Regions from separate parts of the Peribacillus sp. R9-11 genome, predicted to be linked through region 3. Evidence: riboswitches for the same ligand, from Rfam matches in the RefSeq annotation. Region 3 holds a riboswitch; each other region holds the start of a gene.
The links. Region 3 has a riboswitch for cobalamin ahead of metE (5-methyltetrahydropteroyltriglutamate--homocysteine S-methyltransferase). Riboswitches for the same ligand answer to the same signal wherever they lie in the genome.
Positions count from the first base shown of each region.

Region 1: it holds a riboswitch for cobalamin, as region 3 does, so the genes downstream of both, RE409_RS01865 (hypothetical protein) here and metE (5-methyltetrahydropteroyltriglutamate--homocysteine S-methyltransferase) in region 3, are expected to answer to the same signal.
Region 2: it holds a riboswitch for cobalamin, as region 3 does, so the genes downstream of both, nikA (nickel ABC transporter substrate-binding protein) here and metE (5-methyltetrahydropteroyltriglutamate--homocysteine S-methyltransferase) in region 3, are expected to answer to the same signal.

Region 1 covers NZ_CP133763.1:365,684-375,970, forward strand. The annotation lists gene RE409_RS01840 (glycine betaine ABC transporter substrate-binding protein) at 1-898, shown strand, start outside; gene RE409_RS01845 (hypothetical protein) at 1,079-1,261, opposite strand; gene RE409_RS01850 (nucleoside hydrolase) at 1,854-2,768, shown strand; gene RE409_RS01855 (hypothetical protein) at 3,671-3,871, shown strand; gene RE409_RS01860 (ABC transporter substrate-binding protein) at 3,850-4,800, opposite strand; gene RE409_RS01865 (hypothetical protein) at 4,804-5,310, opposite strand; cobalamin riboswitch at 5,508-5,728, opposite strand; gene RE409_RS01870 (AAA family ATPase) at 5,930-6,886, shown strand; gene RE409_RS01875 (DUF58 domain-containing protein) at 6,886-8,082, shown strand; gene RE409_RS01880 (DUF4129 domain-containing transglutaminase family protein) at 8,079-10,283, shown strand.
Region 2 covers NZ_CP133763.1:2,393,691-2,403,977, forward strand. The annotation lists gene RE409_RS11685 (metal-sensitive transcriptional regulator) at 36-392, shown strand; gene copZ (copper chaperone CopZ) at 409-615, shown strand; gene RE409_RS11695 (heavy metal translocating P-type ATPase) at 720-3,107, shown strand; gene RE409_RS11700 (aspartyl-phosphate phosphatase Spo0E family protein) at 3,265-3,435, opposite strand; cobalamin riboswitch at 4,019-4,208, shown strand; gene nikA (nickel ABC transporter substrate-binding protein) at 4,363-5,994, shown strand; gene nikB (nickel ABC transporter permease) at 6,031-6,969, shown strand; gene nikC (nickel transporter permease) at 6,972-7,802, shown strand; gene RE409_RS11720 (ABC transporter ATP-binding protein) at 7,818-8,789, shown strand; gene nikE (nickel import ATP-binding protein NikE) at 8,809-9,603, shown strand; gene RE409_RS11730 (beta-propeller fold lactonase family protein) at 10,186-10,287, opposite strand, start outside.
Region 3 covers NZ_CP133763.1:779,487-789,773, forward strand. The annotation lists gene RE409_RS03635 (acyl-CoA thioesterase) at 1-102, opposite strand, end outside; gene metE (5-methyltetrahydropteroyltriglutamate--homocysteine S-methyltransferase) at 95-2,404, opposite strand; cobalamin riboswitch at 2,559-2,750, opposite strand; gene RE409_RS03645 (potassium channel family protein) at 3,042-3,461, shown strand; gene bcp (thioredoxin-dependent thiol peroxidase) at 3,524-3,994, shown strand; gene RE409_RS03655 (aminopeptidase) at 4,006-5,115, shown strand; gene RE409_RS03660 (hypothetical protein) at 5,426-5,581, shown strand; gene RE409_RS03665 (NAD(P)-dependent oxidoreductase) at 5,625-5,810, shown strand; gene RE409_RS03670 (NAD(P)-dependent oxidoreductase) at 5,869-5,997, shown strand; gene perR (peroxide-responsive transcriptional repressor PerR) at 6,310-6,753, shown strand; gene RE409_RS03680 (YgzB family protein) at 6,859-7,212, opposite strand; gene RE409_RS03685 (nucleotidyltransferase-like protein) at 7,394-8,257, shown strand; rRNA gene RE409_RS03690 (16S ribosomal RNA) at 8,540-10,089, shown strand; rRNA gene RE409_RS03695 (23S ribosomal RNA) at 10,265-10,287, shown strand, end outside.

The DNA.
Region 1 (10,287 bases), 410 kb from region 3:
ACATATCGTTAGCCGGAAAATCATTTTTACAATACTGGCCCTACTAGTTGTGGGTACTGCACTATTCAGTACTTTTACAAAAGATACGGCTGTAAAAGGGGATAAAAATAGTTTTGCTGCCAAAGCCAATTATGAAATCATCGGAATTGAACCTGGAGCAGGATTGATGAAGTTGACTAAAACGGCTATAGATGATTATAAGCTGGATGATTGGAAGTTGGTTGAAGGGTCTTCAGCGGCAATGGTTGCTGAATTGAAAAAAGCGATTGATAAAAAAGAACCAATCGTGGTTACAGGATGGTCACCGCATTGGATGTTCTCGAAATATGACTTGAAATATCTCGAAGATCCGAATGAATCCTTTGGCGGGGCTGAAAATATTAATTCGATTGCCAGAAAAGGCCTTGAGCAAGATGCCCCAGGCGCTTATAAAATTCTTGATCAATTCTTCTGGGATACTAAAGATATGGAAGATGTAATGGTCAAAGTTACTGAAGGTATGTCTCCTTCAGAAGCAGCAGAAAAATGGATAAAAGAAAATCAGGACAAAGTATCCGAATGGACCAAAGGTGCTGAATCAGGAAATGGTGAAAAAATCAAACTGGTTTATGTTGCATGGGACACTGAAATTGCCAGCACAAATGTGATTGGCAAGGTTCTGGAACAGAATGGTTATGACGTAACATTAAGTCAAGTTGAAGTCGGACCAATGTTTGCCGGCGTTGCAAACGGAAGTGCGGACGCAATGGTGGCTGCATGGCTCCCGGGTACACATCTTGAATACTATAATAAGTATAAAGATGACATGGTTGACCTTGGACCAAATCTAAAAGGAACAAAAAATGGTCTGGTCGTACCAGATTATGTCGATATTGATTCAATTGAAGATTTGAAATAAGAAAAAACGAGGGATTTTCGGACATGAAAATTCCTCGTTTTTTTTGTGATGAAAATGTTTTAGGGAGGAAGTGAGCCTAAAATGTTGAATTAAAAGAGTTTAAACTTTAATAATTACATGCACTAATTAATGATTGCTGGCTAAAGGGAAGTGTATAAAGAGAAAAAGAATAAACGAATCCTAATTAATAGAAACAAATTTATTTTTCAATTCCTCTTCAGATACCACGATTTTACCTCGCAAATCTTCGGAAAGTAATACATAGCTTTTCACTCCTATGAACTCTGAATCTGAAATAATAAAGAACTTTGTTCCCTTTTTGTACGTAGAAGGATAATCTTCAATTAACTTTAACATCTTCATCTTTTTTCCACCTTGAATATCCATTAACTAATTAGAATGTAACAACTTTCTTTATACTGGTAACCTCATATTATCTATCTATTTATAGCCTTCAACTATTTGGCCTATTTTAAAAATGAAATCACGGATATTGAATTTAAATAAATATCTTTGAATTAATAATCCAATATAAGTATTTACTAGTCAAGAATACATTTAAGTAAATATCTTTAAATATTTTAAGAAATCAGATGAAAACCGGAAAGGTGAGGTTCACCAACTGGATCACCCAACAAGGTTGTACCATTTTGGATCATTTCTTTCATGTATTTACTGCTAAATTGTGGGGATTATCTGTTTTTCTTTTTAATTGTCTATTATAAATATTCTTAAACTTTCCGTGGAATAACCTTTAATTGAATGCTAAAATTTAGTTGGAAAACCGGTTTCTCTAATACATAAGAAAAGAAAAAATGGGATGTAACGGATGTAGATGTATCCAATCACTAGGGTGCTTCCAAAGTAACTGTATTGTAAGATCCAGTGTTTGTATAAGAAATTTTGTCAACGGTACTATCATCGTAATCCGTTTAAAAAGAAAGTGGGAAAATATATGAAACCAATAATATTTGATGTTGATACTGGGGTTGATGATGCCTTAGCGATGGCATACGCATTAAACTCTCCTGAATTGGACGTGCTAGGCTTTACAACTTGCTTTGGTAACGTGTCCGTAGCTGAATCGACTCGTAATACGCTGGCAGTTTTGGAAAAGGTAGAAAAGAATATTCCTGTTTATAAAGGAGCCAATCAAACATTGGTGCGTGGAATGAAGAAAAAGTATCCAAAGCATGTTCATGGAGAAGACGGTTTAGGAAATACACTTAAGAATGAACCAACTATTTCAGCATCACCGGGAAATGCAACCGATTTTATAATCAATCAGGTGAAAAGTCGCCCTCATGAAATAACGATTATTGCAGTTGGACCATTAACTAACATCGCTTTGGCCATTAAAAAAGCACCAGAAATTATTTCACTTGTTAAAGAGGTAGTGATAATGGGTGGTGCAGTAAAAGTACCAGGCAACGTAACGCCGTACGCTGAAGCCAATATCGTATCTGATCCTGAATCAGCTGATTATTTGTTTTCCTCAGGGATACCAGTCACCGTTGTGGGACTTGATGTAACACATCAAACGTTTTTACTAAGATCAAAGCTTGATGAATGGCGTTCGACTGGAAAAGGGACTGCCCAATTCTTTGCAGAAATGACCGAATTTTATATGAAGTCTTATGAAACTTTCAATCCGGGTATTGGAGGTTGTGCTCTTCATGATCCACTCGCAGTTGGAGTTGTGATTGATCCAAGTTTTGTGACTACAGAATGGATGAACGTTAAGGTTGTGACTGAAGGAGAAGAGACAGGTAGAACAATCGGTCAACATGAAGGTGTGGCAAGGATTCGCGTCTGTACAAAAGTAGATGCAGATCGATTTGTGGAACATTTCTTGGAACGAGTTATATAAGGACATGGACTCATGATGTGAGGCTCTAGCTTTGAACTTTAAAGAATATCGATTACTCTGCATGGGGATTACTAGTTAAGAGATATGCTCCGTTTGATACTTTTCAAAGTTAGCGGTTTTAACGTTTCATATTCACCTAAGGATCGTTTTAATCAACGGCTATAGGTAATAAATCAGCATTATATTTGCTGGAAAAAGGACATCCTTTCATTTGGATGTCCTTTTTCGATTTTCTTTCTGAAATGTTTTCATGAGCAGTTTCAAAATAAACATTTTTATGATCTAGAATTGATTACAGGTAACGCACAGTATTTTTAAGAGTGCGGGTGGAGTCCAACTTAATACTACAATCTCTTTAGGGAAAACACTTAAACGATATTGGCTTTTTTGTTTTTTTAAAATTTAATCAATCGTTTGATTAATAAAATAATTGGAAGGATTAGTGAAAGTCTAAGGTTACTATTTTATGGGGAAAAGAAATGTATTTTCCATAATAGTCACGTATTCATGGGCATAAAGTTTTTATACTTATAAAACATGTAAAATAGTTGGCACTCGGGTGGTCTTCTTTTTTTGGAAAAAACAACAATGTAGTATAACGGAGCCTAAATAAAAAGGAAACCATTTAACTAAAGTTAAATGGTCCTTCGAAATAAATTTCAAAACTAATGTTTTTATAAGCTGTGTTTTTACTTTCAATGAAGTTCTCACATTGCTTTAAAAGGTATGTGAATACCTGTGTTCTTAAAACAGCCATACGGCTGTTTTTTTGCTACATACCTAGAAAGGTTTTAAGAATTCCTAAAAGAAGGGCGACTGCTAAGACCCATATAAAGAATTTTTTATACATGATCATTACCTCGAATTTTTTATGATTAGATTGCATTCATCTTAGCATAAAGATGAAAGAAGAGCAGGTGGTTCGTTATTTGCAAAGGGAGACCTTAAAAGAGAAATATAAGGGATTAGCGATGGAGGGCAGCTGCTCCAGGAGAGTGTGTGGTTGTAGTGATGGACTTAGGGAAGCAGAGGTAAAAAAGGAAAGGATGATCCAAGAACTTTGGAACATCCTTCTTTCGCATTATTTAAATAAGTCTGGATAAATGGTCTTTGCTGCGAGTTCTACAGCTTCACCAATCCTTGGCCCAGGACGTGACATAATATTTTCATCAAGTAGATAGACTTGATCATTTTTCACGGCGTTGATATCTTCCCAGCCTTTACGGGATTTAATTTCATCAACAGCATCATCTGCAAAGGTAGCAGTTGTAATGATAGCATTAGGGTTTCGTTTGACAATTTCTTCATCTGAAACCTTAACCCAGCCTTTTTGGTCGGCAAAGATGTTTTCAATGCCTGCAGTTTTTAGAATTTCTTGTTGGAAGGTTTCCGCTCCTGTTGTATAGATTTCTGGAGCTGGACTAATTTCAAAATAGGTTTGTTCCTTTTCATCTAATGTTTCAATTTTTTCCTCAACACTTGTAATTTGGGTTTGGATATCTTTCACCAATTCTTCGCCTTTTTCAGCTACGCCCATGACTTCAGCAATTTGCCCAATATCCCCATATACATCATCAAAATTTGTCGCGGATTTAATAATGAATACTGGGATTCCAGCATCTTCAAGTGGTTTCATCGTCGTTTCATCACCAATGGTATAAGCAATAATGGCATCTGGTTTTAAGGAAATAATTTTCTCTGCATTGATATTCACCGAATCGGAAACATGTTCAATATCCTTTGCTTCTTCTGGATAATTATCGAAGTCGGTCACGCCAACGACCTTATCTCCCAGCCCTAGTTCAAATAAAATTTCTGTATTACTTGGTTGAAGTGAAACTACTGTTTCCGGAACTTTATCAAATTTTATTTTCTTTCCAGTATCATCGGTAACGGTATAGGCTTTGACTTCTTCTGTCTTATTAGTGTCTTTCTTTTCCTTTGCCGTCTGGTCATCCGTTACTCCACATCCGGTAAGGAAAAGGGCAAGTATCAAGGTGGAAATCCAACTAAATCGTATGCTTCTCTTCATTATTTATTCCTCCGTTTTCTTCTTCATGGGTTTGGTTGGGTATGATTTACTGATAAAAGGAATCTCCTCAATACCATGTTGCTTATTGACGTAGACAGCCATCACGAATAGAACATTTGCAAGCAAATGGGCGTAATCAAAGAGAATTTCAGGGATTTCTATTTCTAAACTAACCTTGTGTAAAGCACGGACCGACTTTTTGGCTTCACTACGGCAAGTATGCAGAACACAGGCGGCGGTTGAACCTTGCGGAAGCACGAATGTCTCAATATGCTCTTTAACTTCTGCGACATAATGGTCGTAGATGGCACTTAGACGTTTCAGATCATTGTCGGTAATGGCCAATTTCCCACGGACTGAACCATTTAAATGATAAGCCATCGGCAACAATTCCATTAAATCTCGGTATACATCCGGAACATCCTTTGTAAGCGAGGCGGCCAAGCCAATTTGTGTCGTCAAAGAGTCGGTACGTATTTCATAATCGACGGTAGACTCGGATTCGCGCATGTATGGATAGCATAAAAAACGAAAATCCTTTTTTGCCATAACTCTTCCTCCTCTTCATAGTTAGATGAATCACCTCAGTATCGCTTTTCTCAGCAAAAGAAAAAGCCGACCAAGGGCATTGGTCGGCATCAATCACCTATGTATCTGTAACAGAAAAAGATGGAAGATTGCCGTACAATCCTCCTATCTTCCGAAGAGCATAATACGATAAAAAAGGCAGGTCTCCTGGCCCGTGCGTCATTTTACTCTAAGAACCTTCCCATTTGAACAGGATGAATGGTTATCGATGTGAATCTTTATCCTCAAACAGTGGTATTTATCTTATTTCATTAGCACTTACAGTTGCGGAAACAGCTTCGGTTTTACACCAAATTCCCTATTAAGCTGACAAGTCAGCACCTTTTTCTGCAAGGTTTATATTCACTTAGCAACAGTTTACCATACCTTTTTCCTAAAGCAGTATGAATATTTTTAGAGAAATTCGTTTATGGTTTGCGAATTATCTAGTAAACTTACAATGTAAGGTTTAATTGGATGTTAATGTAAAACGCATATCGAGTATAAAGAATATATAATAGGTGTTATATAAGAGTAATAGGGTAATCTCAGGAGGTAGAGTATGATGTATAAGCAGGTAAATCAAAAACTGGAAAAGATTTTAGGGAATATTGAAAAAGTGATTATTGGAAAACGAGATATAGCAGAACTGAGCATCGTAGCACTTCTTTCTGGGGGGCATGTTTTATTGGAGGATGTTCCTGGTGTAGGTAAGACTGTCATGGTCAGAGCACTGGCAAGATCGATAGGCGCAAACTTTAAGCGTATACAATTCACACCTGATTTACTACCTTCAGATGTAACGGGTGTTTCAATTTTCAATCCAAAGGAACAAGAATTTATTTTTAGACCAGGACCAATCATGGGCCATATTATTTTAGCCGATGAGATAAACCGGACCTCGCCGAAAACACAATCTGCCTTGCTTGAAGCAATGGAAGAGGCAAGTGTGACGGTTGATGGGGTTACAAGGGGATTGGAGAAACCCTTTTTCGTTATGGCAACACAAAATCCCATTGAGTACGAAGGAACATACCCACTTCCAGAGGCGCAATTGGATCGTTTTCTATTAAAAATGAAAATGGGCTATCCGGGTGTTGACGAAGAAATTGAGGTTTTGCATCGAGCTCAATATGCCGCACCACTTGAAGAGTTAGAATCTGTTATTACTTTAGAGGAATTAATAGCTTTACAGGAAGAGGCTAAAGCAGTGATAGTGGATGACACGATAAAGCGGTATATTGTTAATTTGGCTAATCGATCTCGTACGCATGAGAGAGTATATTTAGGGGTGAGTCCACGTGGATCGATTGCATTGATGAAGGCGGCCCAAGCTTATGCACTTTTGCAGGGCAGAGATTATGTTCTACCGGATGATGTGCAATATTTAGTACCGTTCGTGTTTGCCCACAGACTTATCCTGAAGCCAGAAGCGAATTATGAGGGAGTGGATGCTGGCATGGTGATTCACGAGATTGTCGCGACGATTCAAGTGCCTGTGAAGAGAGCTGTGACCTAATGCGGAACTTGATCAGCATCTTAAAGGAAAACATGAGTGTGATTGGCTTGTTATTACTTATAGCGATTTCCTTTTCTTTTGCGATGTTTCAAGGCGGTTTTGTCAGTTGGTTTATTTTTTATACATTTTTGCCGTTCGCTGTGTACTCTACGATTCTACTTTTTTATCCGATTAATAACATTATCGTTGAGAGAAAGGTCAGTAAAAGAGAATGCCGAGCAGGCGATTCTGTAGAAATAGCTTTAACTGTTACCCGTAAAAACAGGCTGCCTCTTTTATATTTGATGGTAGAGGAAGAGTTGCCGAAGGAATTGGAAAATAGGGGGATGCAAAGAAAAACACTTGTCTTTCCTGGTTTCAGGCATACATTCAGTATGACATATACTTTGAACAATTTGCCACGGGGTGAGCATACATTTCAAACAATCCGTTTCAGGACAGGAGACTTTTTTGGCGTCTTTGAAAAGGAAGCGACATATAGTTCACCTTTAAAAATCACTGTTTTCCCTTCATATCATGAGCTTACCTACAGAGATCTTGAGCGTGTATTCAATCAGGGACAAGTGGGATCAACAAAAAAAACACAGCGAGAACAATCAGTAGTATCTGGAGTTAGAGAGTATCAGCCAGGTGATCAGTTATCCTGGATTAACTGGAAGGCAACGGCTAGAACAAGTGAAATCATGACAAAGGAATTTGAAGTTCAGAAAAACCGTGATGTGTTTATCATACTTGATAATCAGGAATCGCTTTTCTTCGAAGAAGCAATTGTAATGACGGCTTCCTTTGTACATGCCATGTTAAAAAAAGGCATAGAGATTGGTTTCGCTAGTACGGGATCGAGGCAAATCTTACCGACTGGAGGAGGCAATAACCAGAAACGAAAGATTTTTAACCGCCTTGCTAAAGAAAAACCGAGTAGGATAACCACTTGGAACGGGATCATAAGGAAGGAAATTCTGCCGGCCAACGCAGCTGTGATTTTCATTGTCTCGGAATTAACATTAGAAAAGGTAGAAGTATTGAGTGCATTCCGCGCTAATCAAGGATTAACGTTGTTTTGTGTGAAAAACCCAGCAGACTTTACAGATGAGGAAAAAAAATCAAGAGCAGCAGCAGTATCACGGGGAATAAAGGTTTGCTTTCTTGAACAGGGGTATCTGCAACACGACAGACGAGAGGTGATGATGAAATGAATGTTTCAACCCCCTTGTTGGAAAAGTGGATGCATGTTCTTCTGTATACCTTTGGTCTGTTGTTGATCACAGAATGGTTAAGGCCTGTTGAGAAACTCACGGATACAGGGAATATTGTTGTTTTTGTTCTGTTTGTGATTTTTTCCCTACTACTGCATTATTTCCACTTCCATTGGCTAATCCGCTGTACCCTCTTAAGTGTTTATATAATGATTTCAGTACAGTTTCTTCATTCGAAAACCGCTTTATTTGAATTTTCATGGTTTAAAGGCAATCTGCTTGATTTTACAGCCAATCTATCAAATATATACGATGGCAAATGGGAGTTACTTTCAAATCCATTTCGAACTTTTCTATTTTTCTTGCTTCTTTGGCTTGTGACATATTTGATTCATTACTGGGTGATGGTGAAGCAAAGTATCTTTTTCTTTTTTATGTTAACGGTGATTTTTATATCGATACTTGATACATTTACTCCCTATGATGGTGATAAGGCAATGATAAGAATCATCATAATTGGTTTTGCAATGCTCGGTCTGCTGGCCTTGATGCGTCTGTCCATTCAGGAGCAGCTTAGGTTTTCAAGGGCTCCTATCAAGAAATGGATCTTGATCCTAACGGGGATGATTTTGATAAGTGTCCTTTTCGGTTTTGGTGCCCCTAAGTTCTCTCCACAATGGCGGGATCCAGTTCCGTATATTACTTCTTATTCAGATAAAGTGATGAAAGAAGATAGTAGTTCCACAGACAAAAGGGTGGGGTATGATGAAGATGATTCGGAACTTGGCGGATCGATAGAGCCAGATAGTTCTATTGTCTTTTATAACAATGCTCCTGCAGGTCATTACTGGAAAGTGGAGAACAAAGATGTCTATACTGGAAAAGGATGGGTTTCCTTAGAGGGAATAGACTTTTTTACTTTTTCTAACGGCCAGGAAATGACTTCGTTAAATACTTACGATATTCCGGAGGTAGTAAAAGCAGATGAAATGTCAGCGAGAGTATCCATGATGGAATTGTATTCTCATATTCTTCATCCGCAGTCAGGTTATTTAAAAAAGGTCAAGGGTAAAAAAGGAAAAGAGTTCAAGTTTTATAAGGATATGGACAAAATCATATCCGAAAAGGAAGACGGCGAAAGCCTTCTATTGAAAGAATATGAAATGACCTATGATATGCCGAGGTTTGATATGGCTGAGCTAAGGAAGGTCACAGAGCCGGATGAAACGATGGGTGTCTTAATGGATAAAAATACTCAGCTTCCAGAGGGCTTACCTAATCGAATATATGAATTGGCATCGCAGCTTACAATTAATGAAACAAATTGGTACGATAAAGCGAAAGCCATTGAAAATTATTTTGATGGTCCTGATTTTGTTTATTCAAAGGATGATGTTGCGTATCCGGAGGCAAATCAAGATTATGTCGATCAATTTTTATTCGAGACCCAGATTGGATATTGCGACAACTATTCAACTGCAATGGTCGTCTTACTACGTGCCGCCAATATACCGGCTAGGTGGGTAAAGGGTTATACTGAAGGAGAAAAATCAATTTATAAGGGTGAATCCGTTTATAAGGTAACGAATAATAATGCTCATTCCTGGGTAGAAGTTTATTTTTCTGGAATTGGCTGGGTTCCCTTTGAACCAACAAAGGGATTCACTGGAGAAGTTGAATTTTACAATTCGGACTTGAAACAGGATGATATAAAGAATTCGGAGACGGACACTCCAGCTAATGCAGAGCAGAAAAAGATGGAGACTAGTGAACGTCATGATACCCCTGATAAGGATACTCAATCATCTAGAGACAGGTTTGTGGGAAGCCAGGAAGGAATCTTGAAATGGACTTCTATCACTCTCATAAGTTTGCTGATGCTTGTGACAATTGGTTATTTCTCTAGAAGGAAGTGGATTCCGCACCTGCAGATTCTCCGCTATAAAAAGAAATCTGGCTCTCATTTTACGACGGCCTATGTATTATTATTGAAACAATTAAAACGTGCTGGTTTAGCACGTCCGGAAGGGCAAACATTAAGGGAGTACGCCGCATATGTGGATGCAGTGTACGGTACAGATGAGATGCAGAAGTTGACAGCTCGTTACGAATTAATAATTTACCGTGGAGACGTTGAAAATGGCGAATGGGAGCACTTACAAATCAGTTGGGAAAGCTTAATGAAAAAAACTAGCTCTTGACCAG
Region 2 (10,287 bases), 1.6 Mb from region 3:
GGGTATGGTATTATGATTTTAAGGAGGGGTGAGAGATGGATAAAAAAATAAATGAGCAAGGTTCGTTCATTGAAGATGAAAATGGCGAATGCTGTATTACCTCTTCCCACGGCCGAAAAAGTCATCACTCTGAAGTAGTGAAAAAGAATTTAACGACCCGCTTAAATCGTATCGAAGGTCAAATTCGAGGTATTAAGGGTCTTATCGAAAAAGATACTTATTGTGATGATGTTATTACCCAGATAGCTGCGACACAAAGTGCCATGAATAGTGTGGCAAAGATTTTATTAGAAGGTCATTTAAGAAATTGTGTAGTAGACCGACTGAATGATGGGGATACCGAGGTCATTGACGAAGTGCTAGTAACGATACAAAAATTAATGAAAAAATAAAGGAGAAGTGATTAGGGTGGAAAACGTAACATTGAAGGTAACTGGAATGTCATGTGGTCATTGTGTGAATGCAGTTGAAGGGAATGTAGGAAAGCTTTCGGGTGTAGAAAGTGTAAAAGTACATTTAGACGCAGGAAAAGTAGATGTTGCGTTTGATAATGAAAAAGTATCACTTGAAAAAATAAAAGAAACCATTGATGATCAAGGCTACGATGTTGAATAAGGAATAAGGGTGCTTTTAAAGCACTTCTTTTTTACAATATATTATACCCCATGGTGGTATAAAGGGGCGGGGATAAAGTGAGCAAACATATAAAAGAAACAAGTATGCAAATTTCAGGAATGACCTGCGCGGCCTGTGCAACACGAATTGAAAAAGGGTTAAATAGAATGGAAGGTGTTGAAGAGGCCACTGTTAATTTGGCCCTTGAAAAATCAGTCATTACTTATGATACAGAAAAGTTAAGCACCCAGGACTTTGAAAAGAAAATTCAAGATCTTGGCTATGATGTGGTAAAAGAGAAAAAAGAGTTTACCATTACGGGAATGACCTGCGCGGCCTGTGCAACACGAATTGAAAAAGGGCTAAATAAGATGGATGGAGTATCCAAGGCCAATGTAAACCTAGCACTTGAAAACGCGACCGTTGAATATGATCCTTCTGAAGCTTCCCCAATTGATATTATTCAACGAGTTGAAAAGTTGGGCTACGGGGCGATCATCAAGGATGATAACAAGGAATCGGTGGATTTTCGCCAGAAAGAAATTCAAAAACAAAAGAGAAAATTTATTTTTGCCGTAATTTTGTCATTCCCGTTGTTATGGGCGATGGTAAGTCATTTTAGTTTTACTTCGTTTATTTATATGCCGGATTTCCTCATGAACCCATGGGTGCAAATGGCGTTCGCAACGCCTGTGCAATTCATCATTGGTAAGCAATTCTATGTAGGGGCATATAAGGCTTTGAAAAACAAAAGTGCGAATATGGATGTTTTAGTTGCAATGGGAACGTCCGCTGCCTATTTTTATAGTGTCTATCAATCGATCATCGCCATTGGAGTCCACCACCATACTGCACAACTATATTTTGAAACTAGTGCCATCCTTATCACCCTCATTCTTTTAGGGAAGCTCTTTGAAGCAAAAGCAAAAGGACGTTCATCAGAAGCCATTAAAAAATTGATGGGACTTCAGGCCAAAACAGCCTTGGTGCTGAGGAATGGTGAAGAGCGCGAAATACCTCTAGAAGAAGTCATTGTTGGAGATACAGTTTTGGTGAAGCCAGGTGAAAAAATCCCGGTGGATGGAGAGGTCGTCGAAGGGAACTCTGCCGTCGATGAATCCATGTTAACAGGAGAAAGCATTCCAGTAGATAAAAGCATGGGAGATACTGTGATTGGTTCAACCCTGAATAAAAATGGTTTTCTCAAAATGAAGGCCACGAAAATCGGCAGAGATACCGCTCTTTCGCAAATCATCAAGGTGGTAGAAGACGCTCAAGGGTCTAAAGCTCCAATTCAAAGGCTCGCTGACCAAATTTCTGGTGTTTTCGTACCCATTGTTGTCGGAATCGCCCTTTTAACTTTTCTCGTATGGATAATCTGGGTTAATCCTGGTGAATTTACACCAGCTTTTGAAGCGATGATTGCGGTACTTGTAATAGCTTGCCCGTGTGCTTTAGGTTTGGCTACCCCAACATCAATCATGGCTGGGTCAGGGCGTGCCGCAGAGTTCGGTATTTTATTTAAAGGCGGTGAACACCTGGAAACTACTCACCATATTGATACGGTTATTTTAGACAAAACGGGAACTGTTACTAATGGTACACCAGTGTTAACCGATGTCCTCATCGAAAATGGAATGGGTGAACAACACTTTTTATCTCTTATCGGGGCCGCTGAAAAACAATCTGAACACCCACTTGCACAATCAATTGTTCAAGGAATTCAAGAAAGAAAAATATCACTTGGATTGGTTCAGGAGTTCGAAGCTATTCCAGGTTACGGGGTAAAAGCTGTAGTGGATCAAAAAGTGTTACTGGTGGGAACACGGAAATTAATGAATCAAAATAACGTGGATATTACAAAAGCACTACCGGCCATGGAAGACCTTGAAGGGCAAGGTAAAACCGCGATGCTGGCTAGCATTGATGGTGAATATGCAGGTCTTATTGCTGTGGCAGATACCATAAAAGACACTTCTCAAACAGCCATAAAAAGGTTAAAAGAGATGGATATTCAGGTCATCATGATAACGGGTGATAATCAAAGGACTGCTCATGCCATAGGAAACAAAGTTGGCATTGACCAGGTCATTGCGGAAGTACTTCCTGAAGGGAAAGCGGAAGAAGTGAAAAAACTTCAAGCAGCTGGAAAGAAAGTGGCTATGGTTGGAGATGGAATCAATGATGCACCAGCACTTGCCCTAGCTGATATTGGTATGGCTATCGGGACGGGGACAGACGTGGCCATGGAAGCTGCGGATATTACTTTAATTCGTGGGGATTTAAACAGCATTGCAGATGCTATTCACATGAGTAGAAAAACCATGCGAAATATTAAACAAAACCTGTTCTGGGCCTTTGCCTATAACGTAATAGGAATACCGATTGCGGCTATTGGGCTACTTGCCCCTTGGTTAGCAGGTGCTGCCATGGCATTTAGTTCTGTATCCGTTGTAATAAATGCACTTCGACTGCAAAGGGTAAAGCTTTAAAGATAAAATTAATATTTTGGAGAAGCATTGGTACTCGTATCAATGCTTTTTTTAGTCTCTGTTAAATAGTTCTGTTGATATTTATAGTTGCTTGTTTTCCACTAATTTGACTTACAAGACACAGCATACTTACTTAGTGGAGAAGCACCCTTACATCTTATTGAAGGCCTATTGGAGTTAGCGACTCCTGTTCATGCAAAAGTATATTCAAGAGTTTATCAAGTTCTTGGCTCAAATGTAATGTTTTTGGTGAGGTGAATCCATGTTTCAAGGCTGTATTTATTAATTCTTTCCTCATTGTCTCTATTTTATTATGTAGCAGTTCCATACTTTCCAACGAAAATCCCCTCAAAACCTTTCCTTTATTGTAGTATATTTATTATTACATAAATTAGGATGATTTTAAATATTATAGTAAGTATTTACTTATTAAAAGTAAACAAATTCTGGCGGGAGCAATACAAATCTTCCTCACTATCATTCGATATATGTAATTACAGATAACTATTCATATAAAATTATTACTTCCATACATAACGAGCCGTTAAAAAACATCAGGACTTTAATTTGATATAGCATAAATTTGCAATAAAGAATATAATTTGTATTAGGTAAACTTTTTTTGATTTTATTTTCATATAGTGAATATCTCCATTTTGAGAGAGTTGTATTCGTAAAACTGTATAATTTAGGAGAATTTAATATTTGTTGAATTTTAAAGAGAACCTGTTTATTCTCCTTTTTACTAACTGTATTTCGTTTATTGCTAGATGGATAGGATTAGTAGCTAGGTTTATCAAAAATTACTTAGAGATGAAACTAATAAAGTGTTAAGAAGTAACAAATGGTTTCGACAAAATAATTTTAGGATAGACAAGCTCTATTATTTACTATGAAGATGAGGGAAAATTTCATATAGTATTGGAATGGGTATATTCGTTTAAAAGCGAATATTTAAAAGGGAAGCCGGTGCAAAATCCGGCACGGTCCCGCCGCTGTAATGGTGAGTCCTATGCAAGAAAGTCACTGGATAATATCCGGGAAGACGCATGGAGATGATGAACCTAAGTCAGAAAACCTGCCCGTTCTAAAAATGCTGTTAAACCTACGGGAGATAGGGAGGTGTTAGAGTGCTAGAAGACGAATTTGTTCTTAAACTATAAGCATTTCTGACCGTTAAATCTGGTTGGAAATGCTTTTTTATATTTCGTAATTTTTCAAATAGATAAAATTCCATAATTGAAGGTGAGAAAACATGTTTTTAAAACGGTCTAATTTATTCCATTCTTTTGTTGGACTACTAGTAATTTTCACAATTTTTGTTACTGGTTGCAGCAACACAACAATAGATCAAGAAAATACATCAAATAAAGATAAACAAAAAGTTGTTACTTTTTCATGGCCTGGGGATATAGGTGACTTAAATCCACACACATATTTTCCGAATGAGTTTTTTTCCCAGGCTATGGTATATGAATCCCTAGTTTATTACGGTGAAGGCGGAGAAATTAAGCCTTGGCTTGCAGAGAGCTGGGATATATCGAAAGATGGAAAAGAATATGTATTCCATCTGAGGAAAGATGTTAAATTTTCCGATGGTTCCCTCTTTAATGCTGCAATCGTTAAGAAAAACTTTGATACCATTTTAGATAATCGCAAACAACATGAATGGGTGGAATTAATTAACCAAATCAAAGGTACTGAAATAATAGATGAATATACATTTAAACTTATTTTGAACAACGCGTATTATCCAACTCTGCAAGAACTAACTTACATTAGACCGCTGAGATTTGTAGGAGAAGCTGCTTTTCCTGACAGTCAAAACACATTTAAGGACGGACTCAAGTCTCCGATTGGCACAGGACCGTGGGTATTGAGCGAATATAAGAAAAATGAGTTTGCAGTTTTTAAAAGGAATGAACAGTATTGGGGTACTAAACCTAAAGTAGATAAGGTGGTTGTTAAAGTCATTACTGACGGTGAGTCAAGAGTATTAGCTTTTGAGAAAAAAGAACTCGACTTTATTTTTGGAAACGGGGTCATAAGCCAAGATTCATTCCAATTTTTGAAGAATTCAGGGCAATATGAAACCAAATTGTCAGAACCTACAGCTACAAGAACGCTTCTTCTTAATTCAAACAGAGAAGCGACTAAAGACCTTAAAGTTCGGTTAGCTCTCCAACATGCTTTTAATAAACAGGCTGTTATTGATAAGATCTTTTATGGTATGGAAAAAAAGGCTGATACTTTGTTTCCACCTACTTTGCCATACACGAAAATTAATATAAAGCCATATGAATATGATGCAGAAAAAGCAAAACAGTTATTGGATGAAGCCGGATGGAAACAAGTGAAGGGGAAACCATTTAGAGAAAAAGACGGAAAAGAATTGCAATTGGAATTACTGTTTAATAGTACAGACAACATCCAAAAGTCAATCGCAGAATTTACCCAAGGTGATTTTAGAAAGCTAGGAATAGATGTTAAGTTGACTAGTCAAGAAACTAATACTTTTTGGACAAATGCATTTCAAGGTGAATTTGATTTATTATTTACATCTACTTGGGCTGTACCATTTGATCCACATTCCTATTTAGCTTCTATGACGACAAATACGGAAAATGGTGGTCCAGATTATAACGCTCAATTAGGGTTGCCAGTAAAAAAAGAAATAGACCAGAAAATTAAGAAAGTATTATTAACTACAGACGAAGAAGAGAGAAAAATACTGTATTCAGAAATATTAACGACATTGCACGAACAAGCAATTTATTTACCGATATCTTATCAGTCTAATATAGCAGTGTATCAAAAAAACATTAGTGGAGTAGATTTTTTACCTCAAGAAGCTGAGGTCCCTTTAACTTCAATTGACGTTAATTGAAGTGGGGATACTTAAAAACAACTTAAGGAGTGCTACATGAGTTGGTTTATTTTTAAACGTCTCACAAGTTTAATTCCAATTTTATTAGGAATTTCGCTCATCACTTTTATCTTGCTTCACTTAATTCCTGGAGATCCGGCAGTAGCTTACTTAAGGGCGTCACATATACCTCCTACGGATGAGACAGTGGCAGCCCTTCGAGTTGAGCTTGGATTAAACAAGCCTTTATATGTCCAGTATTTTGAGTGGCTGGGAAAAGTGTTGCAATTGGATTTAGGGATGTCTTATGTGTCCAATAACTCTGTATGGGAAGAAATTGTGGTACATTTCTTCCCAACAGTTCAATTAACAATTGCTTCGCTTATCTTTATTGTTTTTATTAGTTTACCCTTAGGAATGATTTCTGCTATTTACAAGGGGAAATTTGTTGATCAGTTTAGCAGAATACTAGCCTTTGTAAGTGTCTCTATGCCAACCTTTTGGCTTGGCTTTCTCTTGATCTATTTTTTATCAGTAAAGTTAGATTTATTTCCTGTATTGGGAAGGGGGACTTTGGCTCATCTAGTGCTTCCTTCCTTGACATTGGCTTTTGCGTATATAGGTACGTATATGCGATTGCTTCGGGCTAGCATGCTGGGAAATTTGAATGAGCCATTTGTTGTTTATGCTAGAGCGAGAGGGTTGCGCCAAAGACTAATCGTTATCAGGCATGTCTTAAAAAAGTCCTTACTACCTGTGGTAACTGGACTTGGCATGAGCTTCGGTAACATGCTAAGCGGAGCGGTTATTGTTGAAACAATTTTTGCTTGGCCCGGCATGGGACAGTTATTTGTCACATCTATATTAAATCAAGATTATCCGATGATTCAGGGGTGTGTATTATTTATGGGCGTGATCTTTGTGGTCTGTAATCTTCTTGTGGATCTTACATATTCTTTCCTGGATCCTCGTATACGCTGGGAGGGAGAGAAATAAGAGTGGTGCAAAACGTGAAACGAAAGCTGATGACACATAAGCTCATGATGATCAGCATCATGATTATTTCCTTCCTGACAGTATTGGCTCTTTTTGCTCCTTTTTTGGCTCCTAATGATCCGAACTTGATTGATATCGTTCAGAAGCTGCAAGGGCCCTCCTCTCAGTTTCCATTGGGGACTGATCATTTAGGGAGATGTATTTTGTCCCGATTAATCTATGGAACACGAACCTCGTTGGGAACAGCCTTCCTTGTCATGGGATTAATGATGATTATTAGTATCCCACTTGGTATTTATGCAGGCTTTATAGGGGGGAAGGTTGATTATCTCTTCATGAGAATGTGTGACATACTCATGGCATTCCCAAGCTTTCTTCTGTCCCTTGCTTTAGTCGGAATTTTAGGACCGAGTCTTGGCAATCTGATTTTGGCGATGGTGCTTGTCCAATGGGTTTTTTATGCACGCGTCATTCGAGGTATGGTACTTAGTGTAAAGGAGCAAAACTTTGTCTTAGCAGCCAAAATATGCGGGACACCAAGGAGTAGCATTATCATCAAACATATCTTACCTGCCATCATCTCTCAAGTTGTTGTATTAATCTTTATGGACATCGGAGGAGTTATTTTGGCAATTTCTGGTCTCTCTTTTCTAGGTCTTGGCATACAGCCTCCAGATGCAGAGTGGGGAATGATGATCAATGATAGTAAGCCATTTTTTAGAGAAACCCCTTCATTGATGCTGTACCCTGGGATGATGATCTTCATCGTTGTGATTGCTTTTAACTTGTTTGGCGAAGCTTTGAGGGATGCTCTAGACCTAAAAAAGGAATAGAAGGGAGGATGGAAGATGGGACAAGACCCCATTCTAACTGTAGACAAATTGAATGTTATTGTAACGACACCGTATGGAGTGACTCAAACTGTCCATGATGTTAGTTTTAAGCTGGAGGCTGGGAAAGTGTTGGGCCTTGTCGGAGAAAGTGGATCAGGGAAAACGATGACATGCATGTCTTTGTTAAATCTTTTACCTGAAAAGGCAAAGGTGGTACAAGGGAGTATCAAGTTTAAAAATATTGATCTTTTAAATGTTTCCACAGAAGACTTAAGGAAAGTACGGGGTAGTGAGATCGCTATGATTATGCAAAACCCTATGATCGCCTTTAATCCTGTGAGGACGATAGGGCGGCATTTTATTGAAACACTTAGAACTCATTTGCCCATAACGAAGCAGCAAGCGCGGAAAATGGCTGTGGAGTATTTAGAAAAAACGGACCTGCCTAATCCAGAGAATGTCTTGAAGCAATATCCGTTTCAGCTAAGCGGCGGGATGCTGCAACGGGTTATGATTGCGATTACCATGTCTTTAAGTCCATCTATCATCATTGCTGATGAGCCGACGACTGCACTTGATTCGACAAACCAACTCCAGGTTTTGAAACAGTTGGATAAGTTAAGGAAAGAATACAATACATGCATTTTATTAGTATCACATGATTTAGGGGTGATTGCTCAGTTAGCTGACGAAGTAGCTGTAATGTATGGCGGCTATATCGTTGAGAAAGCACCAGTGTTGAAGTTGTTAAATCGCCCAATGCACCCGTATACCAAAGTCTTGTTAGAATCCAGACTTGGATTAACAAGAAGAAAGATAAAGATTGAAAAACGTGCCAGCGTTTCGCGCCCCAATTTAATAAATAGTGAAAAAACATGCCCTTTTTTAGAACGATGTGAGGACGCAGATTATACATGTTCTAGTTATAATCTTGAATTTAAAGAGTATGAAAAAGACCATCTAGTACGATGTGTAAAATCAAGATAAAGAGTTAGGTGGATGAAGAGTGAGCTTGCTTGAGTTGAAAGGAATAAAGAAAACATACTTGTTGGGGAACCCTATTTTTGGGAAGCGTAAATCTGTTGAAGCCATTAAGAGCATCTCTCTAACTATGGAAGAAGGAGTATGTTTAGGCCTTGTTGGAGAAAGTGGATCTGGAAAGAGTACCCTGGGCAAAATTATTCTGGGACTGGAAAAGCCGGATCAGGGAGAGGTATGGTTTCAGGGGAAGAGCCTTTATTGTTTAAAGGCAAAAGAATTAAAGGAGTTACGGCGAAATCTGCAAGTTGTCTTTCAAGATTGTTATAGCGCTGTTAACCCAAGACTAACGGTAGGGGAGATCATTGCTGAGCCGTTAAGAAATTACGAAAGGCTTACGTCTGTTCAAGAGAAAAAGAAAGTACAGGAGCTTTTGGAGATCGTTGGGTTATGCCCGGAAGATATTCGTAAATACCCACACCAGTTCAGTGGAGGACAGCTACAAAGAATCAATATCGCAAGAGCGATTGCCTTAAAGCCAAAGTTAATTATTCTTGATGAGGCTGTAAGTGCTTTAGATGTTCTTGTTCAAGTACAAATATTAAATCTTTTGGCACAATTAAAAGAAGAGTTTCAACTTTCATATCTCTTTATTTCCCATGATTTACAGGCAGTCAATTACATCGCAGACCGTCTAGCGGTAATGTACAATGGTGAGGTTGTTGAATGGTTAGATGATTTGGAACAAATTGAACGATTAAAACATCCTGTTTCAAAAAAGTTATTGTCATCTGTGCTGCCTCCATATCCGGGAATATTGTGATGCGTTAATTATAGGTTTGTGATGTGGGAAATTAGGTTAGTAACGGAATATCTGAAAAATCAAGTGTTTAAGCTCCGGTGTAAAGCCATTCCATCTCTTATACTGGTACATCTATATGGGATTCCGTTCTCCGTTGTTTTTATCAATAATATAAGTGCCGATTTATTCTTTAATGGGGTCTAAAGTGAAAAACGCGATAGCGTATAATATCTGTGTTTTGTCGGCAGAATCTATCACCATCAAGTTAAAATTTTATGAAGACTATAAACCAGTACCTTATTCGAATAAAACAAAGCCACCTATCATTAGAAGGTGGCTAGAATTTTTTAGAGTTTTCTCCAATAATAAGTAACCACTATTAACAATCTTTATTCAAAAACAACAGCTTATTCGGTTTGGTATAACGGTACTTCATTAAAAACGTTCAGCAATATACTGTTCAGCTTTTTTTCAGTCTTTATATAAGGGGTCTCGGCAGTTTTTTTGCGGAAAAAATGCGCTAAGCAAATTCTAGAATAAAAAAGTGACATTTATTATACTTTAGGACCATTTTTTATGAAACAAAACTATTTTTCAACGTAATTATTCCTCAAAAACCTTTTTGCCTAAAACAAACCAGACATTATTGACGCCTTGTCCATTTATATCACCGGCCTGCTTATCTTTCACAAAGTAATAAAGTGG
Region 3 (10,287 bases):
GTTGTGATGATTCGTATCTGGTGGGAAAACAAGATCTGTTAAAAAAGTCCGTGACTGCCGGATAGGATTAGCATTTGTAAGATCAATACCTTTTTCAGTCATTTGACTGTTGATTGACCAGTAGGTTTTTGCGAACGATTGTTGCGGCTTCCACCATATTTTTCAAAGAAGCAACGGTTTCAGGAACGCCCCTTGTTTTCAGACCGCAGTCCGGGTTAATCCAAAATTGATCTTTATCCAATACTTTGATGCCTCGTTCAATCATATCGACCATTTCCTCGACTGCAGGAACCCGTGGACTGTGAATATCATATACGCCTAGACCAATACCCTTTTCATACGTTTTTTCCTCAAATGCGGTAGCTAGTTCACCGTGGCTGCGAGATGTTTCTATGGAAATTACATCGGCATCCAGGGAAGAGATGACATCCATGAAGCTGTTGAAATCGCAATAACACATATGCGTGTGAATTTGAGTTGTATCTTCCACACTTGAAGTGGAAATCAGGAAGGAGTTCACAGCCCATTTTAAATATTCATCGCGGTCGCTTTTTTTCAATGGCAGACCTTCTCTAAGGGCAGGCTCATCCACCTGAATCATTTTGATTCCGGAAGTTTCTAACGCTCTCACTTCTTTTTCCAAGGCAAGAGCTAACTGGTAGCAAACATTCTCCCTTGAAATATCATCACGTACAAATGACCAGTTCAGAATTGTTACAGGACCTGTCAGCATTCCTTTTACCGTTTTCTTCGTCAGGGATTGCGCGTACACACTTTCCCGGACCGTCATCGGCTCGATGAAATGAACATCGCCGTAGATAACAGGCGGTTTTACGCAGCGAGAACCGTAAGATTGTACCCAGCCTTTTTCGAGGAAAACGAATCCGCCCAGTTTATGGCCGAAAAATTCAACCATATCTGTTCGTTCAAATTCTCCATGTACAAGAACATCCAAGCCGATTTCTTCCTGGATATCGATCCATTTGCTGATTTCCTCGTTAACAAATGTTTCATATTGAGCAGCCGTCCATTCTCCTCGTTTGAATTTCCCGCGAGCTTGTTTTACTTCAGCTGTCTGCGGAAAGCTTCCGATTGTTGTTGATGGAAGGAAAGGCAGTTTGAAAAATTCCTGTTGTTTGTGATAACGCTCTTTAAATGGCAGCTGACGGCCGGCTGTTTGACTCTTCGCCTGTTCGACACCAGTTTGGACGTCTTTATGGTTTCGCGCGTTTGAATTTGCTAACGTTTGAAGTGCTAATTTGTTAGCGGCTACTTTTTCAGCAATTGCTTCGGCACCTTGATTACTACCTTTTACTAGTAGAGTGATTTCTTCAAGCTTCTCATCAGCAAAAGCAAGGGCCTGTTGCACTTCTTTAGTAAGAGCCGTCTCATTACGAACCGTTACTGGTACATGAAGCAGGGAGCAAGAGGGTTGAAGCCAAATTTGGTCTTCGGCTACGTTTTTTGTGAGGGTATTGATCAACTGATTCTTTTTCGATAAATCGGAAAGCCATATGTTTTTCCCATCAATCACACCTGCACCGAGCACTTTGTCTTTCGGGAAGCCGAATTCTTGAAGATTACTAAGGTTTTTCCCTTTATCATGGACAAAATCAAGACCGATCCCTTGAACGTGTAATTCAATAACTTCTTGGTAGTGCTCTACCGCATCAAAGTATGTTTGTAGCATGATGTTCAAGTTTGGAGCTGCTTCATTCAATTTTTCATATAAGTAAGTAACAGTTTGCATATCATCTTTAGAAATGGATGAAACAAGGGAGGGTTCATCCATTTGCACCCACTTCACGCCTTCTTGTTCTAACTCTTGCAGAATTTGTGTGTATAAAGGCAGGAGACTAAGGATGATTCCAGGTACATCTTGCTTATTGTAGCCTTTAGACAGAGTAATAAAAGTATAAGGTCCGACTAAAACGGGCTTAGCTTCAATTCCTAGTTTTTCTTTGGCTTCGCGATAAGCAGCAAGTGGTTTATTTTCTGTCAAAGTCAGCTTCGACGGTTTTAATTCGGGAACGATATAGTGATAGTTTGTATTGAACCATTTCGTCATTTCAGAAGCAACTTCATCCTTGTTTCCGCGAGCCATAGAGTAATATACAGAAAGGGGAACAGTGCCGCCTTTATAGGCTGAATAACGCTCAGGAACAAGACCGAACATTACAGACATATCGAGCATTTGATCATATAAAGTAAAGTCATTGACAGGAATAATATCTATACCTTGGTCCTTTTGCTTTTGTAAGTTGCCTAAACGGATGGCTTCTAGCTGTGCCGTAAACTCCGATTCATCGATTTTTCCGGACCAGTAAGCTTCTAATGTGCGTTTCCATTCACGATCTTCCCCAATTCGCGGGTACCCTAAACTACTACTTTTCAATATTCCCATCCTCCTACATTCTTTTTTCTTTTAATAAAATAACAACAAAAAAAGCACCCCTAACCGTCAAAAGAGAAAGTTAGAAATGCTTAAAATAAAGGGGTATACAAAAACCCCTTAAAATTATAAGGTCCCTAACACTTCCCTATTCTCCGTAGGTTAAAACAGTGTTGTCGAAACAGGCAGGTCTCCTGACTTTAGGAATCTTATTAGCGGCAGGCCTTCCCAATCCGAAAATCAGTGGCATATTGCATAGCGCTAACATTCCTATTACAGTGGCGGGACCGTGCCGGAATTACACCGGACTTCCCTTTTAATCCTAAAAAAAATAGGAACCTATTTCCACATATGAAATTTCACAAACCCGCTGTAAATTAAACTGCAGGCAACAAATATTTATAAAATAAAAACTATTATAAAAATTTAGACAAGCTTATCATATCCCGACTAAAATGGTCAACAAGGAAAAAAGTCTCGGGAAATGGGGCCTGACCCCGCCCTATATCGACAAAACTATTGGTGCACCTAGGTTTGTTTAAGGATGTGAATGTTGGGAAATGGGGTCTGACCCCTAAATAAAGAATATATTGTTTGGACGGGGAGTATGTATAGGGGGAGTGGGTTGTTTTGAAATGAGGCGTGGGGGATGACTTTTTACATCTTGATTGCAGGGATTATTTTTTGCATGGTGATGAGCATTCGAACGTTATTTCTTGTTGAGTCGGGAGGAAAAAAGTTTTCTCTAGAGGATATGCTATGGCTCGGCAATTTATATGCGACGATATTAGTAGGTTTTGCACTGATTTATTTATTATACGAGCTTCAGAATCATTCGGTGATTCTTGATAAGGGCAATCGTTTAGACGGCAGTTTTTACGAGCAACTGAAGACTTCTTTTTATTTTAGTGCAATGACAATGTTTTCAGTAGGGTATGGAGATATAGCCCCGATAGGCATGGGCAGGATGATTGCGACAATCCAGGCGTTCATTGGATACACTCTCCCGGCTGCGTTTGTGATCCGGACAGTGATTGACTTAGAACAGAAGGAAAGGAAGAATAAATGAAAGTTGTGTTTCTTTCAATTATTGGGTACGCTTACCATAATGAAAGAAATGGAGGGGTAAGAATGACTGTTAAAATTGGAGAAAAAGCACCGGATTTTCAACTTCCTGCAAACAACGGTGAAAAAGTTTCCCTATCGGATTTTAAGGGCAAACACGTTGTTTTATATTTTTATCCGAAAGACATGACGCCTGGTTGCACAACGGAGGCCTGTGATTTCCGTGACCACAATGAGCAGTTTGAGGAATTGAATGCTGTCATCATAGGGATCAGTCCAGATCCGGCGGCGCGTCATGAAAAATTTATTGAAAAATATGGGTTACCTTTTCTGCTACTAGCTGACGAAAATCAAGAAGCTGCTGAATTATATGATGTATGGAAATTAAAAAAGAACTTCGGCAAGGAATATATGGGCATTGAACGTTCAACTTTTCTGATTGATAAGGAAGGAACGATAGTTAAAGAATGGCGTAAGGTAAAAGTCAAAGGCCATGTCGAAGAAGCGCTTGAAACTCTTCGTGATCTAGAAAAATAAGGTACAGCCAGATGAAGGATAAGCGAATAACCAAGCTTGCTGAAAGGCTGATTCATCATTCCGTACAATTACAGCCAAAAGAGAGAATCTTGATACGGGGTCATATCAACATGAAACCGCTATTGAAAGAGCTGATTGATGAAACATACAGAATCGGTGCATATCCATATGTCGAACTGGAAGACGATGAAATAAGCCGACACTTGTTAAAAGGGAATGTGAAGGAACAACTTGATACCTTATCACAATGGACTTTGAGGAAATATACTGATATTGATGCGATAATAATCATCTCCAGTGAAGAAAACGATGCTGAATTGGCAGAAGTTCCTGCAGAGAGGCATCGTCTTCATGGGGAAGCGATGAAGTCGTCGACTCTTTTCTATGTAAACAACCGGCGTTGGGTTTTACTTAATTACCCGACTGTCAGATTAGCACAAAAAGCCGGTATGAGTTTTAGAAAGTACGAAGACTTTCTATTAAACGTGTGCACAATGGATTACGGGAAAATGGAAGTGGCACTGAAACCGCTTAAGCAATTGATGGAGCGTACTGAAAAAGTCCGGATTGTTTCACCTGGGACAAATCTCACCTTTTCCATTAAAGGAATGCCGGCTGTCATATGCGCTGGGAAAAATAATCTCCCTGACGGGGAAGTGTTCACGGCACCCGTAAAAGAGAGTGTTCATGGTAGGGTAGCCTTCAACACACCTTCAACATATCAAGGAATCACCTTTCGTGACATAGTTTTAACCATACAAAAGGGGAAAATCACGAAAGCAGTTTCTAATCAAAATTCTAAAATGAATGAGATTCTCGATGTAGATGAAGGGTCCCGTTTTATTGGGGAATTCGCGCTTGGAATCAATCCTTACATTTTGGAGCCAATGGACGATATTTTGTTTGATGAGAAAATATGTGGCAGTCTGCATCTAACTCCTGGCCAAGCCTATCAAGAGGCTGATAATGGTAACCGTTCTTCTACACATTGGGATATGGTTTTGATCCAGCGTCCTGAATATGGCGGTGGTGATATCTACTTTGATGACATTCTGATCCGAAGGGATGGCATTTTTATGTTGCCGGAACTAAGTGCTTTAAATCCAAATTTATTAAAATAAAGCCTTTTTTAACAGGGGTAAGGCTTTTGTCCAACTCAAAAAGAGGACACCTGAATATGCTTTATTAAGGGAATACCTCCTCAGAGAAAGTTGCACGGGACATACAGAGCCCGTGTTTTTTTTATGTTAATTAAAAGGTGAGATAAACATGTTAGTACTTTCAATAATTATTCCAAAAGAAGACATCCAAAAGCAGATGGAGGATACCTTTCCTGCTTTGAATTTCATTTATCAAGGGGATTGAGAGGATGAACCACTTCGTGAAGCAAAAATCTTAATTCCATACGGCGAAGATTTAACAGATGAGACAATTGAGAAAGCACCGAATTTAAAGTGGGTTATGGTTATGAGTGCAGGTATGGAATTAATGCCTTTTAAAGTCATTGAGAAGCGCGGGATTTTGGTAGTACACGATTGGGATGCTTTTACAGTACGAAAAGAAATTGAAACAGCTTATCATGAATGAAGCAGACGTCGAGCTGTGGGATAGAAAGATAGAAGTATGAGAATTGAATGGGAAATCGATACTCATTCTTGGTGCTGGTGCAATTGGCGGAGAGGTAGCGCGTCTTGGGAAAGCCTTTAGGATGACCACAATTGGGGTCAATCGTAGCGGAAATCCTGTGCAGCACTTGATCGTCTTTATGGGCTCTCTGAGTAAGTTACATCGTATCTGTTCTGCCAAGTACGATTGAAAGACAAAATCTGTAGCAAAAAGAACACTTTAAAGCTATGAAAGGTTCTGCTGTCTTCGTGAATATTGGACGAGGTGATCTGGTTAAAGAGGAAGTGTTGATAGAGGTTTTACAAAACAGGGAAATTGCTCATGCCATTTTAGATTTATTCGATCCAGAACCTTTAGATAAGGAGCATCCGTTTTAGCGTATGGAAAATGTAACGGTCACACCGCATCTTTCGAGTAAAAGCAGTGAATATTTACCTAGAACCTTTTCAATTTTCGAAAAAAACATGCATGAATTCCTGAATAGATGGAAAAGACTTTATCAACGTCATTGATCAATCAAAAGGATACTAGGCACAATTAGAAAAATAGGAAAGAATTAAAGGGGTAATGAATAAACTAAAAATGAATCGATAAACAGATGAAATATTGACAAAATCAACGTATAAAAGGTACACTATTTATAAATATTATAATTTAATAATTCATACTTAATGAGAAAAAAGAGGTGGATGGCGGTGTCTGAAGTTCAGTTAAAAGAAGCGTTGGATTCCCTTAAAGATACCGGTGTAAGAATAACTCCTCAACGCCATGCGATACTTGAATATTTGATAAGCTCTATGTCCCACCCTACCGCAGATGATATATATAAAGCGCTAGAAGGTAAGTTTCCCAATATGAGTGTGGCTACGGTTTATAACAACTTGCGTGTGTTCCGAGAAGTAGGATTGGTTAAAGAACTTACCTATGGTGATTCTTCAGCAAGATTTGATTTTGTAACGACGAATCATTATCATGTAATCTGCCAAACCTGCGGAAAAATTGTAGATTTTGATTATCCGGCATTGGACGAAGTCGAACATTTTGCAGCACAGGTCACCGGTTTCAATGTTAGTCACCATCGGATGGAAATCTATGGAGACTGTACAGAGTGCTCAAAAAAAGAAGCACATTAAAAAAAGTTCCGCCACTTGGTTGGAACTTTTTTTTTGTTGCAAAAAAATGATACAATTAATCTTGGACCATCTGCCTGGGATAAATAAGCTCTCTTAAGGGGTTATTTAGTCTTGCAGGCTTTTGCGATTATATTTTTCGTTAAATTCTTCGCCTTCTAACTTTTTATCAAGGGTCAATGGTTCTTCACAATGCATGCAAATATCCACACGCCCTAATATTTTTGTAGGTTTACTACAGTTAGGACATACAACCTGGATCGATTTTGTAGAAAGCATTCCAATCCAAAAATAAACGCCGGTACTTGCAATTATGAATAAAAGACCTAGACCCATAAAAAGTGTCATAACAATAGGGTGTGTTTTAAAGAAAAGTCCAAGATACATCACAATAAAGCCGATGAAAATCAAACTTAAAGCAAATGTACGGATTTTATTGATTTTGCTAGAATATTTAGCCATGGATTGTCCCTCCTAAAATATAACTTTAACTATAACATAAACTACGGATGGAACAAAAAAGAAATAAAGGATACATATTACTTTTGAATATGTTGTTTTTGTAAATATCATCTAGGTGAAATACAGGATTTTGAAGAGTTTTGTCGAATGTAAAAAAAAAAAGGTTTTGGAGGAATTTATAATGGAAGATATCCTTCGCCCGATTTATCAAGAGCGAGCAAGTTTAAAATCTACACTTGGAATCTTGTTAATAGAAAAAAGAGAAAATAATAGCCCGATTACCGATACATTTGACTACATTCTTTTTGTTATTGTAGATGAAGCAGAAGAGGCAGTGTTTTTAAAACACTACACATATCAGGACAAAAAGGCAGCTTTACATATCGTAAAGGAAGAACAACTAAAAGAATGGCTTCTATTAGGTACAAACCGAAAAGTAGTTGACTGGATTTATAACGGAAAGGTCCTCTTTGACCGAAATGAATATTTGGATCATTTGAAAACCGAAATTCGAGAGTTCCCTTTTTATGGAAGAAAGTTGAAGATAGGGATGGAGTTTGCGAAGTTAATTCGCAGATATATGGATGGAAAAGGCTTCTTTGAAAAAGGTCATTATCTTGATGCATATAACCATATTGTTCATTCCCTGCATCACTTAGCTCGTTTGGAAGTAATAGAACAAGGTTTTTATCCAGAAGTTACAGTCTGGAACCAAGTGAAACATATGGAACCTGAAATCTATAAGTTGTATAAAGAATTGATTAGTAGTGAGGAAACGCTTGAAAAAAGATTGGAGCTTCTTTTCCTTGCGAGTGAATTTCTTATTTACTCTAGGACGAATACGGGTTCACAGCATTTAGTTGAAATAATGAGTACAAAAGAAGATCCTTGGACAATTGCAGAGTTAATGGATCATCCGGAACTTAATTATTATTCAGTAGATCTAGGTGTTCTGTTAGAATACTTAATAGAGAAGAAAGTAATTGATGTCATCAAAGTGGAAACAAAAGGACAAGACGTTTATCATCGATTTTATAGAGTATAAAAAAATATTTCAAAAAAATCATTTTTAGTGTTGACCAATAATAATCTAGGTGTTATATTAATACATGTCGCTGCGGGACATCAGCTTTCGCAGCTTCAACAAAACAAAAAACATCAAAAAACATGTTGACAAAATGGTCTACAACATGATAAGATGTAAAAGTCGCTTACGAAGTAAACGACAACGAAATTGCTCTTTGAAAACTGAACAAAACAAAGCGCCAACGTTAATTTTTTAAGTGAGCACACACTATCAAAAAGCAAAATGAGCAAGTCAAACATTTCTTCGGAGAGTTTGATCCTGGCTCAGGACGAACGCTGGCGGCGTGCCTAATACATGCAAGTCGAGCGAATCAATGGGAGCTTGCTCCCTGAGATTAGCGGCGGACGGGTGAGTAACACGTGGGCAACCTGCCTATAAGACTGGGATAACTTCGGGAAACCGGAGCTAATACCGGATATGTTCTTTTCTCGCATGAGAGAAGATGGAAAGACGGTTCTGCTGTCACTTATAGATGGGCCCGCGGCGCATTAGCTAGTTGGTGAGGTAATGGCTCACCAAGGCGACGATGCGTAGCCGACCTGAGAGGGTGATCGGCCACACTGGGACTGAGACACGGCCCAGACTCCTACGGGAGGCAGCAGTAGGGAATCTTCCGCAATGGACGAAAGTCTGACGGAGCAACGCCGCGTGAACGAAGAAGGCCTTCGGGTCGTAAAGTTCTGTTGTTAGGGAAGAACAAGTACCAGAGTAACTGCTGGTACCTTGACGGTACCTAACCAGAAAGCCACGGCTAACTACGTGCCAGCAGCCGCGGTAATACGTAGGTGGCAAGCGTTGTCCGGAATTATTGGGCGTAAAGCGCGCGCAGGTGGTTCCTTAAGTCTGATGTGAAAGCCCACGGCTCAACCGTGGAGGGTCATTGGAAACTGGGGAACTTGAGTGCAGAAGAGGAAAGTGGAATTCCAAGTGTAGCGGTGAAATGCGTAGAGATTTGGAGGAACACCAGTGGCGAAGGCGACTTTCTGGTCTGTAACTGACACTGAGGCGCGAAAGCGTGGGGAGCAAACAGGATTAGATACCCTGGTAGTCCACGCCGTAAACGATGAGTGCTAAGTGTTAGAGGGTTTCCGCCCTTTAGTGCTGCAGCTAACGCATTAAGCACTCCGCCTGGGGAGTACGGCCGCAAGGCTGAAACTCAAAGGAATTGACGGGGGCCCGCACAAGCGGTGGAGCATGTGGTTTAATTCGAAGCAACGCGAAGAACCTTACCAGGTCTTGACATCCTCTGACAACCCTAGAGATAGGGCGTTCCCCTTCGGGGGACAGAGTGACAGGTGGTGCATGGTTGTCGTCAGCTCGTGTCGTGAGATGTTGGGTTAAGTCCCGCAACGAGCGCAACCCTTGATCTTAGTTGCCAGCATTCAGTTGGGCACTCTAAGGTGACTGCCGGTGACAAACCGGAGGAAGGTGGGGATGACGTCAAATCATCATGCCCCTTATGACCTGGGCTACACACGTGCTACAATGGATGGTACAAAGGGCTGCAAACCTGCGAAGGTAAGCGAATCCCATAAAGCCATTCTCAGTTCGGATTGTAGGCTGCAACTCGCCTACATGAAGCCGGAATCGCTAGTAATCGCGGATCAGCATGCCGCGGTGAATACGTTCCCGGGCCTTGTACACACCGCCCGTCACACCACGAGAGTTTGTAACACCCGAAGTCGGTGAGGTAACCTTTATGGAGCCAGCCGCCTAAGGTGGGACAGATGATTGGGGTGAAGTCGTAACAAGGTAGCCGTATCGGAAGGTGCGGCTGGATCACCTCCTTTCTAAGGATAAATACGAGAGCGCTTTTGTTTTGTTCAGTTTTGAATGAGTAATTCATTCAGATTCGAAAGATCTCATCACGTAGTGATGGAATTCTTTCTTCTTTGTTCCTTGAAAACTAGATAATAGATAGAAGGCAATTAATTTTTTCAAAGCATCAGTAAGATCTTTTTTAACGGTTAAGTTAGAAAGGGCGCACG